Regions from separate parts of the Promicromonospora sp. NPDC050880 genome, predicted to be linked through region 1. Evidence: predicted binding sites of a transcription regulator. Region 1 holds the regulator's gene; each other region holds the start of a gene.
The links. The regulator HspR, encoded in region 1, represses chaperone genes until heat shock. The targets are predictions, from matches to a motif close to AAGTTGAGTCNNNNNGACTCAACTT.
Positions count from the first base shown of each region.

Region 2: ACIBBF_RS14065 (Hsp20/alpha crystallin family protein) is a predicted target of HspR. The motif match lies at 2,110-2,134, and genes of this name have one in related genera.
Region 3: clpB (ATP-dependent chaperone ClpB) is a predicted target of HspR. The motif match lies at 1,947-1,971, and genes of this name have one in related genera.

Region 1 is NZ_JBITFV010000005.1:47,609-52,353, reverse strand. Features, by position in the region: gene ACIBBF_RS10900 (sigma-70 family RNA polymerase sigma factor) at 1-498, opposite strand, end outside; gene ACIBBF_RS10895 (hypothetical protein) at 748-1,515, shown strand; gene ACIBBF_RS10890 (DUF1540 domain-containing protein) at 1,597-1,905, opposite strand; gene ACIBBF_RS10885 (heat shock protein transcriptional repressor HspR) at 2,052-2,504, opposite strand; gene ACIBBF_RS10880 (DnaJ C-terminal domain-containing protein) at 2,596-3,597, opposite strand; gene grpE (nucleotide exchange factor GrpE) at 3,671-4,366, opposite strand; gene dnaK (molecular chaperone DnaK) at 4,363-4,745, opposite strand, start outside.
Region 2 is NZ_JBITFV010000007.1:103,390-108,134, reverse strand. Features, by position in the region: gene ACIBBF_RS14070 (family 16 glycosylhydrolase) at 139-1,425, opposite strand; gene ACIBBF_RS14065 (Hsp20/alpha crystallin family protein) at 1,658-2,074, opposite strand; gene ACIBBF_RS14060 (LD-carboxypeptidase) at 2,176-3,177, opposite strand; gene ACIBBF_RS14055 (XdhC family protein) at 3,251-4,600, opposite strand.
Region 3 is NZ_JBITFV010000013.1:53,817-58,561, forward strand. Features, by position in the region: gene ACIBBF_RS19165 (alpha/beta hydrolase) at 1-473, shown strand, start outside; gene ACIBBF_RS19170 (sulfite exporter TauE/SafE family protein) at 559-1,359, opposite strand; gene cpt (chloramphenicol phosphotransferase CPT) at 1,343-1,900, opposite strand; gene clpB (ATP-dependent chaperone ClpB) at 2,027-4,636, shown strand.

The DNA.
Region 1 (4,745 bases):
GTCCGACGGTGCGTGCGTGAGGTGCTGCTGCAGGTAGCCCGCCCGCAGCGCTTCCTTGGCCCGGTACAGCAGCGCGGAGACACCGTTCGGGCTGAGCCCCAGCAGCGGCGCCACCTGCGCCGGCTTCACGTCGTCGACCAGCACGTACCAGAGCACTTCGCGCCACCGCTCCGGAAGGTCCGCGTACGCCCGGTAGACCACGCTGCGCTCGAAGTCGGCGAGGGCCGGGTCCTCCTCGGACGCCACCCGGCCCAGCACCGACTCGATCTCGTCGTCCGTGCTCGGCCGGGTACGCACGGCGCCGCGCCGCACGTCGAACGCGCGGTGGCGCACCACGGTGTAGAGGTAGGGGCGGAACCCGGTGTCGGGTCCGGCACCACGGCGGAGCATCTCGAAGAGCTTGCTGAAGGCGTCGGCGACGACGTCCTCGGCGTCGGACGGCGAGACGTACTGGCGGGCGAGCGCTCGTGCGGCGGCCGCGTGACGCTCGTAGAGCACGCCAAAAGCTTCGCGGTTACCCGACCTGACCTGCAGGATCAGTTCCGCGTCGCTCGGGGTCTCCCCGGTACTGCTCTCGACTTGCTTCACGTCCACCCAGACTCTCGGCCGTGTCCTGCCCAAGACTATAGAGCCACACCGCGAATCCCAGGGGCTGAAAAATACAAATCGCCCACAGCCTCCGGGTGAAGTGTGCTACTCCGACCCCGAAGGTGCGTCATGATGTATCCCCGTGAGGGTCCCTTCATCATGAGCGAGTCACAGCAGGAGGCGCGGGTGCGAATTCACGACCTGCGCGAGCGGTGGCGCGCCACGAGCCTCGCCTCGGTCTGGATCCGGCCGAACGACTGGGACCACCCCGCCGCAGAGGCGCTGGCCGAGGCCCTGGCCGAGGGCCGGGGCGTGATCGCGCCCGCCGAGCGGCTGGGCGCGGCCCGGGCGGCTGTCGGTGCCGGGATCACCGAGGCGTTGGACGACGTGGCGTGCCTCTACGCCGCGTTCGGCCGGCCGACGGACGTGGGCGCGCTGCGCGCCGCGGCGATCGGCTGGGTCGGTGAACGCGAGCGGGTCCCCTACCAGATCGCCACGCGCGACCCGTCGACAGGGCTGCCGACCGGCGAGTACCTGGGCGAGCGGCTGCGCGAGACGTACGGCACGGCCCAGCGCTCGGGCACCACGGCCGGGAGCACGCACTGCCTGCTCGTGCTCGACGTGGGCCTGGACAACCTCGACACCTGGCAGCGGCTGGCACGCTCCGCGGCCATCGGCCGCACGCTGCACCAGGTCTTCGGCGAGGGCCACCCCATGGCCGCGATCGGGGACGGCACCTTCGTGGTGCTCTGCGAGCGCGGCCCGTCGACCGCCGAGCTGGGCCAGTCGCTCCGCCGCGTCGTGGAGCGCAACGCCGAGGTGCTCGGTCTCACCACCGAGGTGCGGCGGCCCACCCGGGTCTGGGTGGAGCGCCTGCCCGGGACGCACGACGACGCACTGCTCCTGCTGGACCACCTGGCTCGCTGAGCCCGCGGCGCCCCGGCGTCCCACGAACCAGCGCAGGGCGCCCGCTCGACGGAGAGCGGGCGCCCTGTCGCTCGTGCGGGCTCAGCGCTCCTGGAAGGTCAGGCAGTCGGCGTGGCCCGGGTCCTCGGGACCGGCGCCCACCCGGATCGACGGCGCGCCGCACTCCAGGTTGTCGTTGTGCAGGCACTCACCACGCTGGCAGGCCCCGACGTGGGCGATGACCTTCTCCAGGCCACCCTTCGTGCTCAGCGGGATGAACGTGGCGCACGAGGCGTCCCCCGTGTGACCGCCGATCGTGACGGCGCCCGCGTGGCAGCCGTGGTCGTGGTTGTAGCCGCAGCCGTCGATCGAGCACTCGACGACCTCGGGCATCTCCATCAGCGTGCTCATCTGTTCTCTCCTCGCCTGCCGTGCTTGACCTCCGGAATACCTCGATCGTATTCCAGAAATGCAGGAGGCGGAGAGCAAGGAATGCCTTACCTATCTGCCGGTACGCCTTTCCATTAAGGAAAGAATGGCATTGCTGAAATCGTGCGTCATTCCTCGCGGCGGTGCGTCGGCCGCCAGAGCACGACGGCGCCGCCGCCGACCCCGCGGTGCTCGAGGTCGACCCGCATCGCCGTGCTGCGGACCCGCTGGCCGCGCTGCACGACGACGACGTCACCGGCGGACGGTCCGGCGGCGAACACCCGGCCCTCCTCCTGGACGCGCATGAGCAGGTCGCTGAGACGTTCCTCCAGGACCGAGACGTGCGCCTCCAGGTCGAGGATGCGCTTGATGCCGGCCAGGTTGATGCCCTCGACCTGCGCGAGCCGCTGCACCTGGAGCAGGCGCGACACGTCGCGGCGCGAGTACCGGCGGCCGCGCCCGCGCGTGCGCCGCGGCACCACGAGACCGAGCCGGTCGTACTGCCGCAGAGTCTGCGGGTGCATCCCCGCGAGCTCCGCGGCCTTGGAGACGGTGAGCACCGGTGCGTCGTCGTCGATCATGTGCCCTCCCTGTCTCGTCACCGCTGGTCCGGCGTCCCGGCAGATTAGCCGAGACCGGCGCGGCGGGGCACCTGCCCCACCGCGCCGGGTGTCATTCCGCCGCGCGCTGGGCGAGCCCCGCGCGCACGTCCTCGCCGTCGCTCTCGGCAGCGAAGGACTCCAGCGCCTCCCTGGCCTTCTTGCTGAGCTTCTGCGGCACGGCCACCTGCACGCCCACGAGCAGGTCGCCCGTCGCGCTCGCGCTGCGCACCCCGCGCCCCTTGATCCGGAGCACGCGGCCCGACGGCGTTCCCGCGGGCACCTTGAGCCGCACGGTCGACCCGTCGAGGGTCGGCACGTCCAGCGTGGTGCCGAGCGCCGCTTCTGCGAACGTGACCGGCACCGTCATCCGCAGGTTGTGCCCGTCCAGCGTCCAGACCGGGTGGGGCGCCACGTGCACGGTGACCACCAGGTCTCCGGCCGGGCCCCCGTTGGTCCCGGGCTGCCCCTTGCCCCGCAGACGGATCTTCTTGCCGTCGTTGATCCCCGCGGGGATCCGGGCGTGGATGGTGCGGCCGCCCACCTCGAGGTCCGCGGTCGTGCCCTCCACGGCCGCCCGGAACGGCAGCGTGACCTGTGCCGCGATGTCGGCCCCCGGGCTCGGCGCGGTGAACCCGGCCGGCCCCGTGGACGCGTAGCCGGACCTGCCGCCGAACATCGAGCCGAGGATGTCCTCGAAGCCCGCGGTGCCCGCCCCGCCCTGGGAGTAGCGCACCCGCGGGCCGCCCCGGCCCTGGCCGCCGCCGAACATCGCGCCCATGATGTCCTCGAAGCCGCCCGCCCCGGCGCCGCCGGGGCCTGCGGAGAACCGCGCACCGCCGGCCATGGCGCGCACGGCGTCGTACTGCCGGCGCTGTTCCGGGTCCGACAGGACCGCGTAGGCCTCGCCGATCTCCTTGAACTTGGACTCGGCTGCGGCGTTCCCCTGGTTCTGGTCGGGGTGGTACTGGCGCGCGAGCTTGCGGTAGGCCTTCTTGACGGCCGCGTCGTCGGCGTCCTTGGACACGCCCAGCACGGCGTAGAAGTCCTTCTCCATCCAGTCCTGACCGGTCATGGCACCTCCTTCCGCACTGTGCTCCCGGAGCCGGGCACGCCGTCAGGGCGTGCCCGGCTCCGGGAGACGAGACCTACTCCGGTCCGACGACACCCACGCGCGCCGCCCGGACCACCTTCTCGCCGATCCGGTACCCGGGCTCGACCACGAGGTTCACCGTGGTGGCCGACGCGTCGGCGTCGGTCGAGTGCATGAGCGCCTCGTGCACGGTGGGGTCGAACTCCTCGCCCACCTTGCCGAACCGCTCGACGCCGAACTTCTGCAGGCTCTGGTCGATCTTCTCCGCGATCGCGGCCATGGGCCCGTCCAGCTCGCCGTGCTGCTTGGCACGCTCGATGTCGTCGAGCACCGGCAGCAGGGCGCTGAGCACGTCCTGCACGCCCCGGTCCCGCGCGGCCTCCTGGTCGCGCAGCGCCCGGTTGCGGTAGTTCGTGAAGCTGGCCCGCTCGCGCTGCAGCGCGTCCAGGTGCTCGGCTGCCTCGGCCTTGGCCTTCAGCACCTCTACGGCCTCGCCGGCGTCACCGGAGGGCTCGAAGTCGAGCCCCGCCAGCGGGTCGTCCGACGCACCCTCCTGGCCGGCGGCCTCGCCCGGCTGGTCCGCCGGGGCGGACTCCTCCGGGGTCTCCGCGCCCGCCGCGGCGGGCTCGCCCGGCGTGGCCGGGCGCGCCTCGTCGCCGGAGCTGTCGACCTTGCGCTTGTCCGTGAACTGGAAGGGGTGCTCCCCCGAGCCCTCGGGCTCGGGGGTCCCCTGCGGGTTCTCCTCGGTCACTTGCGCTCGTCCTCGTCGTCCACGATCTCGGCGTCGACGACGTCCTCGTCAGGGGCGGACTGCGCGTTCGCCGCCTGCGGGCCGCCCTGGGCGCCCTGCGCCGCGGGCTGCTCGGCCGAGTACAGCGCCTCGCCGATCTTCTGCGAGGACGCGCCGAGCTTCTCGTACGACGTCTTCACGGCCTCGGCGTCCTCGCCCTCCAGCGCGGACTTGACCGCGGCGATGTCCGCCTCGACCTCGGTGACGACCTCGGCCGGAAGCTTGTCGCGGTTGTCCGCGATCTGCTTCTCCATGGAGTAGGCGAAGGCCTCGGCCTGGTTGCGGGTGTCCGCCTCCTCGCGCCGCTTCTTGTCCTCCTCGGCGTGCGCCTCGGCGTCCT
Region 2 (4,745 bases), on a different contig from region 1:
TCAGGCTGGCGCGCCCGCCACCCCACGGGTCGGCGCGCCCACCCCGCGGCTCGGCGTGCCCGCTACCCGACGCCGGTCGGCGTGCCCGCTACCCGACGCCGGTCGGCAAGTCCCTCATCGCGCGGGCCCGGAAACCCGCTAGGGCAGCGTCCAGCGCTGAACAGTGCTCCCGTCGCAGTTGGCGATCTCCGTGCGGGTGCCGTCGTTCTGCACCCGGCCCACGGGCTGGAGGCAGCGCCCGGACTGCGGGTTGCGCAGTGCCTGGGTGCCGCTCACGGCGGTCCACTGCTGCGCCCCGGTGCCGTTGCAGTCCCAGAGCTGGACCGGGGTGCCGGCCGCGGTGCCGCCGCCCGAGACGTCCAGGCACTTGCCCAGCGCGCGGACGGTGCCGTCGGTGCCGACCGTCCACTGCTGGGCGGCGTTGCCGTTGCACCAGGCGAGCTGGATCGGCGTGCCGTTGGCGGTGTTGGCGCCGGCCACGTCGAGGCAGATGCCGTTGGACGCCGTGACGGTGCCGGTGCGGCTGCCCCCGCCGCCGGTGGAGTCGTAGACGCGCACGTAGTCGACCACCATCTGCTGCGGGAACTGGGTGGTGCCGTCCGGGTATCCGGGCCAGTTGCCGCCGACGGCGACGTTCAGGATGAAGAAGAACGGCTGGTTGAAGACCCAGGGGTTGCTCCCGGTGTTGGCCGGGGTGAACGTCTGGTAGGCGACGCCGTCCACGAGCCAGGTGATGGAGTTGGGGCTCCAGTCGACGGCGAAGGTGTGGAAGTCGTCGGCGAACGACCAGCCCTGCGGGTGCATGTACTGCCCGGTGATGGGGTTGCCGCCGGAATACCCGGGGCCGTGCAGCGTGCCGTGCACCAGGTGCGGCTCGCGGCCGATGTTCTCCATGATGTCGATCTCGCCCGAGTTCGGCCACGGCGTGCTCGGGAACTGCGCCCCCAGCATCCAGAACGCCGGCCAGATGCCCTGCCCGCGCGGGATCTTGATGCGCGCCTCCAGGCGACCGTACTGCGGCTGGACCTTGCCCTTGGTGGTCAGACGCGCGGAGGTGTACCCGCCGTTGCCGTCCTGCCGTGCCGTGATGACGAGGTTGCCGTTGCCGTCCAGCGCGGAGTTCTGGCGCGAGTTCACGTAGTTCTGCAGCTCGTTGTTGCCCCAGCCGCCCGCTCCGGTCTCGTGGTTCCAGTTGGCGGCGTTGGGCGCGCTGCCGGCAGCGCCGTCGAACTCGTCCGACCAGGTCAGGGCCGCCGCCAGGTCCTGGGCGGATGCGGCCGGTGCGGCGGCGTCGTCCGCGGTGGGCCCGGCGTCGCCGGCGCGCGGTGCGGCCGCCGAGGCCGCGAGCGAGGCCGACAGGACGAGCGACAGGGCGGCCGTGGCCACCAGTGCGGTGCGGGTGGTGCGGTGTCTGGTGCGACGCATCGAACGCTCCTTCGCGGACATGTCCTCCCGCTGCGCTGGGGCGCGACGGGTGCGGTGCTCAGGAGAAGTATTTGGCGCCGTTTCGCGGCAGACAACGATCTGACCGGCACATACGGGTTTTCCCCGACGGCGTCCACGGCGTGCCGCGCCGGAAGGGGTGAAAAGGCCCCGTACACGACGACGGCGCCCGGCCGCGGGGAGCGGTCGGGCGCCGTCGGTGGAGCGCCTGGGATCAGGCGGCGGTGGTGACCTCGATGCGCTGCGGCGTCGTGCCGGCGAAGACGCCCGGCACGGTGACCGTCAGCACGCCCGCGTCGTAGGACGCGCGGACGGCGTCGCCGTCCACGGCCTTCGGCAGCGTGACGGTGCGGCGGAAGGAGCCGAAGCGGACCTCCGAGATGCGGCGGCCCTCGGACTCCTCCGAGCGCTGGTCCTTGCGCTCGCCACGCACGACGAGCTTGCGGCCCTCGACCTCGACGGTGATGTCGTCGGCCGGGTTCACGCCCGGCAGGTCGAGGCGGGCGACGAGGTCCTCGCCCTCACGGTAGACGTCGGCCGCGGGCACGGGGCCCTCGGCGGCCAGCGGCTGGCTCCACGGGTCGCGGAGCCAGGTGTGGGCGAACGGGGAACGGGTCAGAACGGTGGTCATGATGTCCTCCTCGGGCGGGGTCTGATGACCGGTACAACCTGAGTCGACCCGACTCAATTTCCGGGTTCGCCGACGGCGGACGCCGCCCTGGGATCACGAGGTCAGTGGCGGGTGATCGTCAGCGTTGCCTCGTCCGGGCCGACGGCGACCTCCGCCGTGCCGCCCACCGGGAGGGTGAGCAGCGGGCTGGTGTGCCCGAAGTCCACGCCCGCCAGGACCGGCTTGCCGCGCAGGGCGGGCTGACGCGCGACGATCTCGTCGAGCGCCTCGCGCGTCACGCCGGAGCTCGCCTGGAACCGGCCGATCACCAGGCCGGCGACGCCGTCCGCGCCCGGCTGCTGGAGCAGGGCCGTGAGGTGGCGGGCCACGTGGGCGGCGTCGGACTCGAAGTCGTCCTCCAGGAACAGGAGCGCGCCGTCCAGCGAGGGCAGGTACGGGGTGCCGTGCAGCAGCGCCAGCGTGCTCAGGTTGCCGCCGACGACCCGGCCCGCGGCCCGCCCCGGCCGCAGCGGCCACCAGCCCTCGTTCGGTACGGGCGTGCGGGCGTCCTGGTCGGCGAACCACAGGTCGTCGGTCCAGGCGGCCGAGGGCTCCACGACGATCGGGGCGTCGTCGGTCACGGCCGCGCGGAACCAGTCCCCGGTGGGCTCGAAGTGGTCGCGCATGCCCCAGCTCGACCAGTGCGGTCCGGAGTACGTGACCAGACCGGTGCGCGCGAGGATCGCGTTCTGCAGCGCGGTGATGTCCGAGTAGCCGCAGAAGACCTTCGGGTTCGCCGCGATCAGGTCGAAGTCCAGGTACGGCAGCAGCTCGTTGCTGTTGAAGCCGCCGATCACGGTCAGGATCCCCGCCACGGACGGGTCGGCGAACGCGGCGTGCAGGTCCGCGACGCGGTGCTCGACGGTGCTGCTGCGGAACTGGTCGTCCTCGTCCACGTGCTCACCGAACGTGAGCGTGAGCCCCATGGCGGCGAACCGCTCGTCGATCCACCGGGTGTTGTCGTGCTCCATGACCATGGTCCGGGACCGCGCGGGCGCGATCACACGGAGGGTGTCGCCACGGCGGAGCCTGGGCGGGACGACGGTCTGTACGTGCTCTGGCATGGCTGCAGCCTAGGACGGTGGTGGCCGTGCGGGCTGCGAGGTCCGCTGCGCAGGTCGGGCCAGGACCGACAGGTCACCCGTGGATCGGGCCGTGGGTCTCGCGCAGCGGTCTGGCCGAGGCGCCCGAGCGGGTCGCGATCATCTCGGCCGCGATGGAGACCGCTGTCTCGTCCGGGGTGCGGGCGCCCAGGTCGAGGCCGATCGGGCTGCGAAGTCTCGCCAGCGCCTCGGGCGGTACGCCGTCCTCGATCAACTGCGCCTGGCGTTCCGCGTGCGCACGGCGGGAGCCCATCGCGCCCACGTACGTGCCGGCGGGCAGACCGGTGAGCGCGGTGCGCAGCAGCGGCACGTCGAACTTCGGGTCGTGGGTGAGCACGCAGACGGCGTCGCGTCCGGACACCCGTCCGGCCTCGATCTCGGCGGCGAGGTAGCGGTGCGGCCAGTCCACGACCAGCTCGTCCGCCTCCGGGAAACGCTGTGCCGTGGTGAAGACGGGGCGCGCGTCACAGACGGTGACGTGGTAGCCCAGCAGCCGTCCGGCGCGGGTCATCGCGGCGGCGAAGTCGATGGCACCGAACACGAGCAGGCGCGGGCGGGGTGCGAACACCTGGAGGAAGACTTGCGTTCCGGTACCCGTGCGCTCGCCGTGCGGCCCGTACTCCCGGAGCGTGGAGAGTCCCGCGGTGATCTGCCCGACGGCGTCCGCGGTGACGGCGGCGTCGAGGTCCGCGTTGCCCAGCCCTGCGTTGCCTAGCCCCGCGTTGCTGAGTTCTGCGGCGTCGAGCCCTGCGTTGTCGAGCCTTGCGGCGTCTAGCTCTGTGTCGCCGAGCCTTGCGGCGTCGAGCCCTGCGCCGCCCAGCCCGGGCGCAGGCGCGGGTCCGGGCGGGAACCCCGGACCGGGGCTGGTGCTGGTGCCGGGTTCGGCTGGTGCGGCCTCGAGGACGATCAGGTGCCGACCCACCGTCGTACCGCCCGGTGCGGCCACGACCGTGGCCAGGCAGACGCCGCCGCCGGCTGCCGCGTCGGCGTGGGTGCTCCTCGTGGCGCCGCTACCCGGCGTCGTGCGTCCGATCGCCCGCCGCGCGAACGTATCGAAGTCCGGCCAGGCGGCACGGGAGAGCGGCGCGACGAAGAGCTCGATGGTCCCGCCGCAGGTCAGACCGACGTCGAAAGCCGCCTCGTCGGACACGCCGTAGCGGACCAGTGCGGGGCGGCCGGTCTCGGCGACCTCCAGGCACACGTCGTACACCGCGCCCTCGACGCATCCGCCGGACACGGAGCCGATCACCTCGCCGCCCGGTCCGACGGCCATCGCGGCGCCTGGTTCACGTGGCGCCGACCGGAACGTGCGCACCACCGTGGCGACGGCGGCGCGCTCGCCGGTGCGCCACCAGTCCAGCAGCTGCGGCAGCAGATCCAGCATGCGGCGCACCTCCTTCCGATCACGAGCCCGGCACTCGTGTACGCCCGCTCGGCACATTCGGCGCTCGTGTACGCCCGCTCGGCACTCCCGTTCGTCCGCCCGGCACGCCGAGCCCGTTCCGGCCCGCTGTCGGAACCCGCCGGGC
Region 3 (4,745 bases), on a different contig from region 1:
GCCCGGCCGGCGTCGGGGCGACGGCGGCCGGCGAGCCGTGGCCGGCGTCCAACGCCTGGTCCGCCTATCTCGCCGTGACCTGCAACGACGTCAACTGGTCGGAGAACGTCGACACGTACCGCGAGGCCGTCGCCGAGGACCGTCAGCGATACCCGCTGTACGGCGCGGCGACCGCCAACGTCACGCCGTGTGCCTTCTGGTCGAACGAGCCGGTGGAGCCGCCCGTGCAGATCACCGACGAGGGTCCGCGCAACCTGCTGATCATGCAGAACCGTCGTGACCCGGCGACGCCGCACCTGGGCGCCGAGCTGGCCCGGGAGAAGTTCGGCGAGCGTGCCCGGCTCGTGAGCGTGGACGGCAGTGGTCACGGCGTCTACGTCATCGGCGGCAACGCGTGCGCCCTGAACGTCGGGACGGCCTACCTGGTCGACGGCGAGATGCCGCGCCGCGACCAGGCCTGCCGGGCGGACTGACCGGCTCGCCGCCGCTTTCGGGACCCGGCTCTCTTCGCTCCGGCATCGTCCGGAGCCGAGAAGTCGGGTCTCGAAGGACGGGGGTCTAGTGTGGCCGCCTCTCCAGTGCCTTGCGGACCTGCTGGACCAGGGCGAAGACGAGCAGCGCGGCGAACGCGACCGACGCGACCCGGTCGGGCAGCACCACCGACAGGCTGGCGCCGCCGAAGGAGAAGGCCGAGGCCACCAGGCCGATGAGCGCGGCGGTCTTCAGGTGCACCAGGCCGTTGCGTGCGTTGACCCAGGTGCCGGAGACGGCGGTGGGGATCATCGCGACCAGCGACGTGCCTTTGGCCAGGGCGGGCGCGAAGTCGAACAGCGCCGACAGGCCCGGCACGGCGAGCTGGCCGCCGCCGATGCCGAGCAGACCCGAGGCGACGCCCATGACGAGGCCGAGGCCCACCATCCCGGCGCCGTCGAGCAGGCTGGGCAGGCCCCCCGCGGTGTCCACCTCCGGGGGCTCGCCGAACCCGTCGAGCAGCGACCGCACGATCCCGGCGACCAGCACGCCGACGAACAGCCAGCGCAGCAGCGACTCCGGCACCCTGGCGAGCAGGCGCGCACCCACGACCGCGCCGATCACCGAGCCCACGACGAGCAGGCCCGCGGCGACCAGGTCGACGGCCTGGTGCGTCAGGTACGGGATGGACCCGACGACGGCGGCCGGCAGGATCGCGGCCAGCGAGTAGGCGCTGGCCCGGCGCTGCGTCAGGCCGCCCAGCGAGGTCAGGAGCGGCACCATGACGATGCCGCCGCCCAGGCCGAACAGTCCCGAGAAGGAGCCTCCGACGATCCCGACGAGGGCGGCGCGAGGGGGTGTCAGGGAGTCGTCAGTCTGCTCGGTCACCTCGTGATGATCTCAGGTGTGCGGCGATGGTCCGCGCACAGTCCACGGAGCTGGTGCCCGTGGTGTCGACCTCGAGGTCGTAGGCGACACCCTGGTGCACGACGTCGGCCTGCTTCGCGGCCATGCCCGCCACCCGGTCGCCGCGTGCCGCCTCGCGCTGCCCGGCGACGGCCGGGTCGCACCGCACGCCGACCCAGAGCGCCGGCACGTCGCCCAGCGCGTCGAGCCAGCGGCGCTGGGAGGCGGCGCCCCCGAGGAAGACGTCGTCGACCACGACGTGCGCTCCTGCGCGCGCCATGGCGACCAGTCCGGTGATCCAGGCGTCCTGGAGCGCCATGAACTCGTGCCCGACGTCGACGCCACCGTCGTCCGCGAAGCCGATCCCGTCGCCGCCGGTCGTGAGCCGTGCGGGCATCGCGTCGACGAGGGTGTCGATGCTGAGCGACAGCCAGGCGTCGGGGAGCACGGCCTGGAGGCTCCGTGCGATCGCGGACTTGCCGGAGCTGGAGCCGCCGTTGAGCACGATGACCTGGGTGTTCATGGGATCACGCTACGAGTGTCGGCGGTACGCGCTAGAGTGAAATTCCAAGTTGAGTGGAATAGACTCAACTTTGATCAGGTTCCCCTGGACAGACCCCTGCCCACGTCATCAGCCCCGGGAGGCTTCATGGACACCAAGTTCACGACCATGTCGCAGCAGGCGATCGGCGACGCGATCCAGTCGGCGTCCGCCGCCGGCAACCCGCAGCTCGAGCCGGTCCACCTGCTCGCCTCGCTGCTCCAGCAGGAGAACGGCGTGGCCGTCGGGCTGCTCGACGCGGTCGGGGCGAACGCGCAGGCCATCGGACAGCAGGTGCGCGCGGCGCTCGTCGCCCTGCCCCAGGCCAGCGGCGCGAGCACCGCCCAGCCCAGCGCGAGCCGCGCCCTGGCGACGGTGCTCGACCTGGCGGGCAAGGAGGCCCAGGGGCTGGGTGACGAGTACGTCTCGACCGAGCACCTGCTCATCGCGCTGGCGGCCGGCCAGTCGTCCGCGGCCCGCATCCTGTCCGACGCCGGGGCCACCGCCGACGCCCTGCGCGCGGCGCTGCCCGCCGTCCGCGGGTCCGGGCGGGTCACCAGCCCCAACCCGGAGGGCACGTACAAGGCGCTGGAGCAGTACGGAACGGACCTGACCCAGCAGGCCCGGGACGGCAAGCTGGACCCGGTGATCGGCCGCGACTCGGAGATCCGCCGCGTGATCCAGGTGCTCAGCCGCCGCACCAAGAACAACCCGGTGCTCATCGGCGAGCCCGGCGTCGGCAAGACCGCCGTCGTCGAGGGCCTGGCCCAGCGCATCGTCGCCGGTGACGTGCCCGAGTCCCTCAAGGGCAAGCGTCTGGTCGCGCTGGACCTGGCGAGCATGGTCGCGGGTGCCAAGTACCGGGGTGAGTTCGAGGAGCGGCTGAAGGCGGTCCTGGAGGAGATCACGGCGTCGGACGGCGAGGTGGTCACCTTCATCGACGAGCTGCACACGGTGGTCGGCGCGGGAGCCGGCGGCGAGGGTGCCATGGACGCCGGCAACATGCTCAAGCCGATGCTGGCGCGCGGCGAGCTGCGTCTCGTGGGTGCCACGACCCTCGACGAGTACCGCGAGCACATCGAGAAGGACCCGGCCCTGGAGCGGCGCTTCCAGCAGGTCTTCGTCGGCGAGCCGTCGGTCGAGGACACGGTGGCGATCCTGCGCGGGCTCAAGGAGCGCTACGAGGCGCACCACAAGGTGACGATCGCCGACTCGGCGCTCGTGGCCGCGGCCACGCTCTCCGACCGGTACATCTCCGGACGGCAGCTTCCGGACAAGGCGATCGACCTGGTCGACGAGGCGGCGTCGCGCCTGCGCATGGAGCTCGACTCGTCCCCGGTGGAGATCGACGAGCTGCAGCGTGCCGTCACGCGGCTCGAGATGGAGGAGGTGGTCCTGTCCGAGTCGGAGGACGCGGCGTCGAAGGACCGGCTGGAGCGCCTCCGCGCCGACCTGGCTGACCGCCGGGAGGCCCTGGCCGCGCTCACCGCGCGCTGGGAGTCCGAGAAGGCGGGCCACAACCGCGTCGGTGACCTGCGCGCGCGCCTCGACGAGCTGCGGACCGACGCCGAGCGCAAGCTCCGCGAGGGCGACCTCGAGGGTGCCGCCCGGATCCGGTACGGCGAGATCCCGGGGGTCGAGAAGCAGCTCGCCGCGGCCGAGCAGGAGGAGTCCGAGGTCGAGAGCCTGCCGTCCCCGGACCAGCCGATGATCGCGGACAAGGTCGGTGCCGACGAGATCGCGGAGGTCGTCGCGGCGTGGACCGGCATCCCCGCCGGGCGCCTGCTCCAGGGCGAGTCCGAGAAGCTCCTGCACATGGAGGAGGTGCTCGGGCAGCGCCTCATCGGTCAGAAGGCCGCGGTGTCCGCGGTGTCCGACGCCGTGCGACGTACCCGGGCGGGCGTCGCCGACCCCGACCGGCCCACGGGGTCCTTCCTGTTCCTCGGCCCCACGGGCGTGGGCAAGACGGAGCTCGCCAAGGCGCTGGCCGACTTCCTGTTCGACGACGAGCGCGCCATGGTGCGCATCGACATGTCCGAGTACGGGGAGAAGCATTCCGTGGCCCGCCTCGTCGGTGCCCCTCCGGGGTACGTCGGGTACGAGGAGGGCGGTCAGCTCACCGAGGCCGTGCGGCGGCGGCCCTACACGGTGGTGCTGCTGGACGAGGTGGAGAAGGCGCACCCCGAGGTCTTCGACATCCTGCTCCAGGTGCTCGACGACGGGCGCCTGACGGACGGCCAGGGCCGCACCGTGGACTTCCGCAACACCATCCTGGTGCTGACCTCCAACCTCGGTTCGCAGTTCCTCGTGGAACCGATGCTGTCGGACGAGGAGCGGCGCGAGTCCGTCATGACGGCCGTGCGCGCGGCGTTCAAGCCGGAGTTCCTCAACCGGCTGGACGACGTCGTGGTCTTCGACGCCCTGACGCTCGACGAGCTGGGCAGCATCGTGGACCTGCAGGTGGACGCGTTCGCCACGCGGCTCGGTGACCGGCGCATCACGTTGGACGTGACACCGGCCGCCCGCGAGTGGCTCGCCCTGGAGGGCTTCGACCCCGCCTACGGTGCCCGGCCGCTGCGCCGCCTGGTGCAGCGCGAGATCGGCGACCGCCTCGCCCGGCTGCTGCTCTCCGGCGAGGTGTCCGACGGGGACGCGGTGGTCGTGGACCGCGGGGAGGGCGAGGGGCTGACCCTCGGCAGGCAGCCCCAGACCGTCTGACCCGAGGGCCCGGAACCGCGACCCGTGTGACGGTGTTGTGAAGGTGTAGGCCTGGCCGACCAGTACCGGTTCACCCGCGCGTCCCTCAGAGTGCGGGTGAATCGGTGCG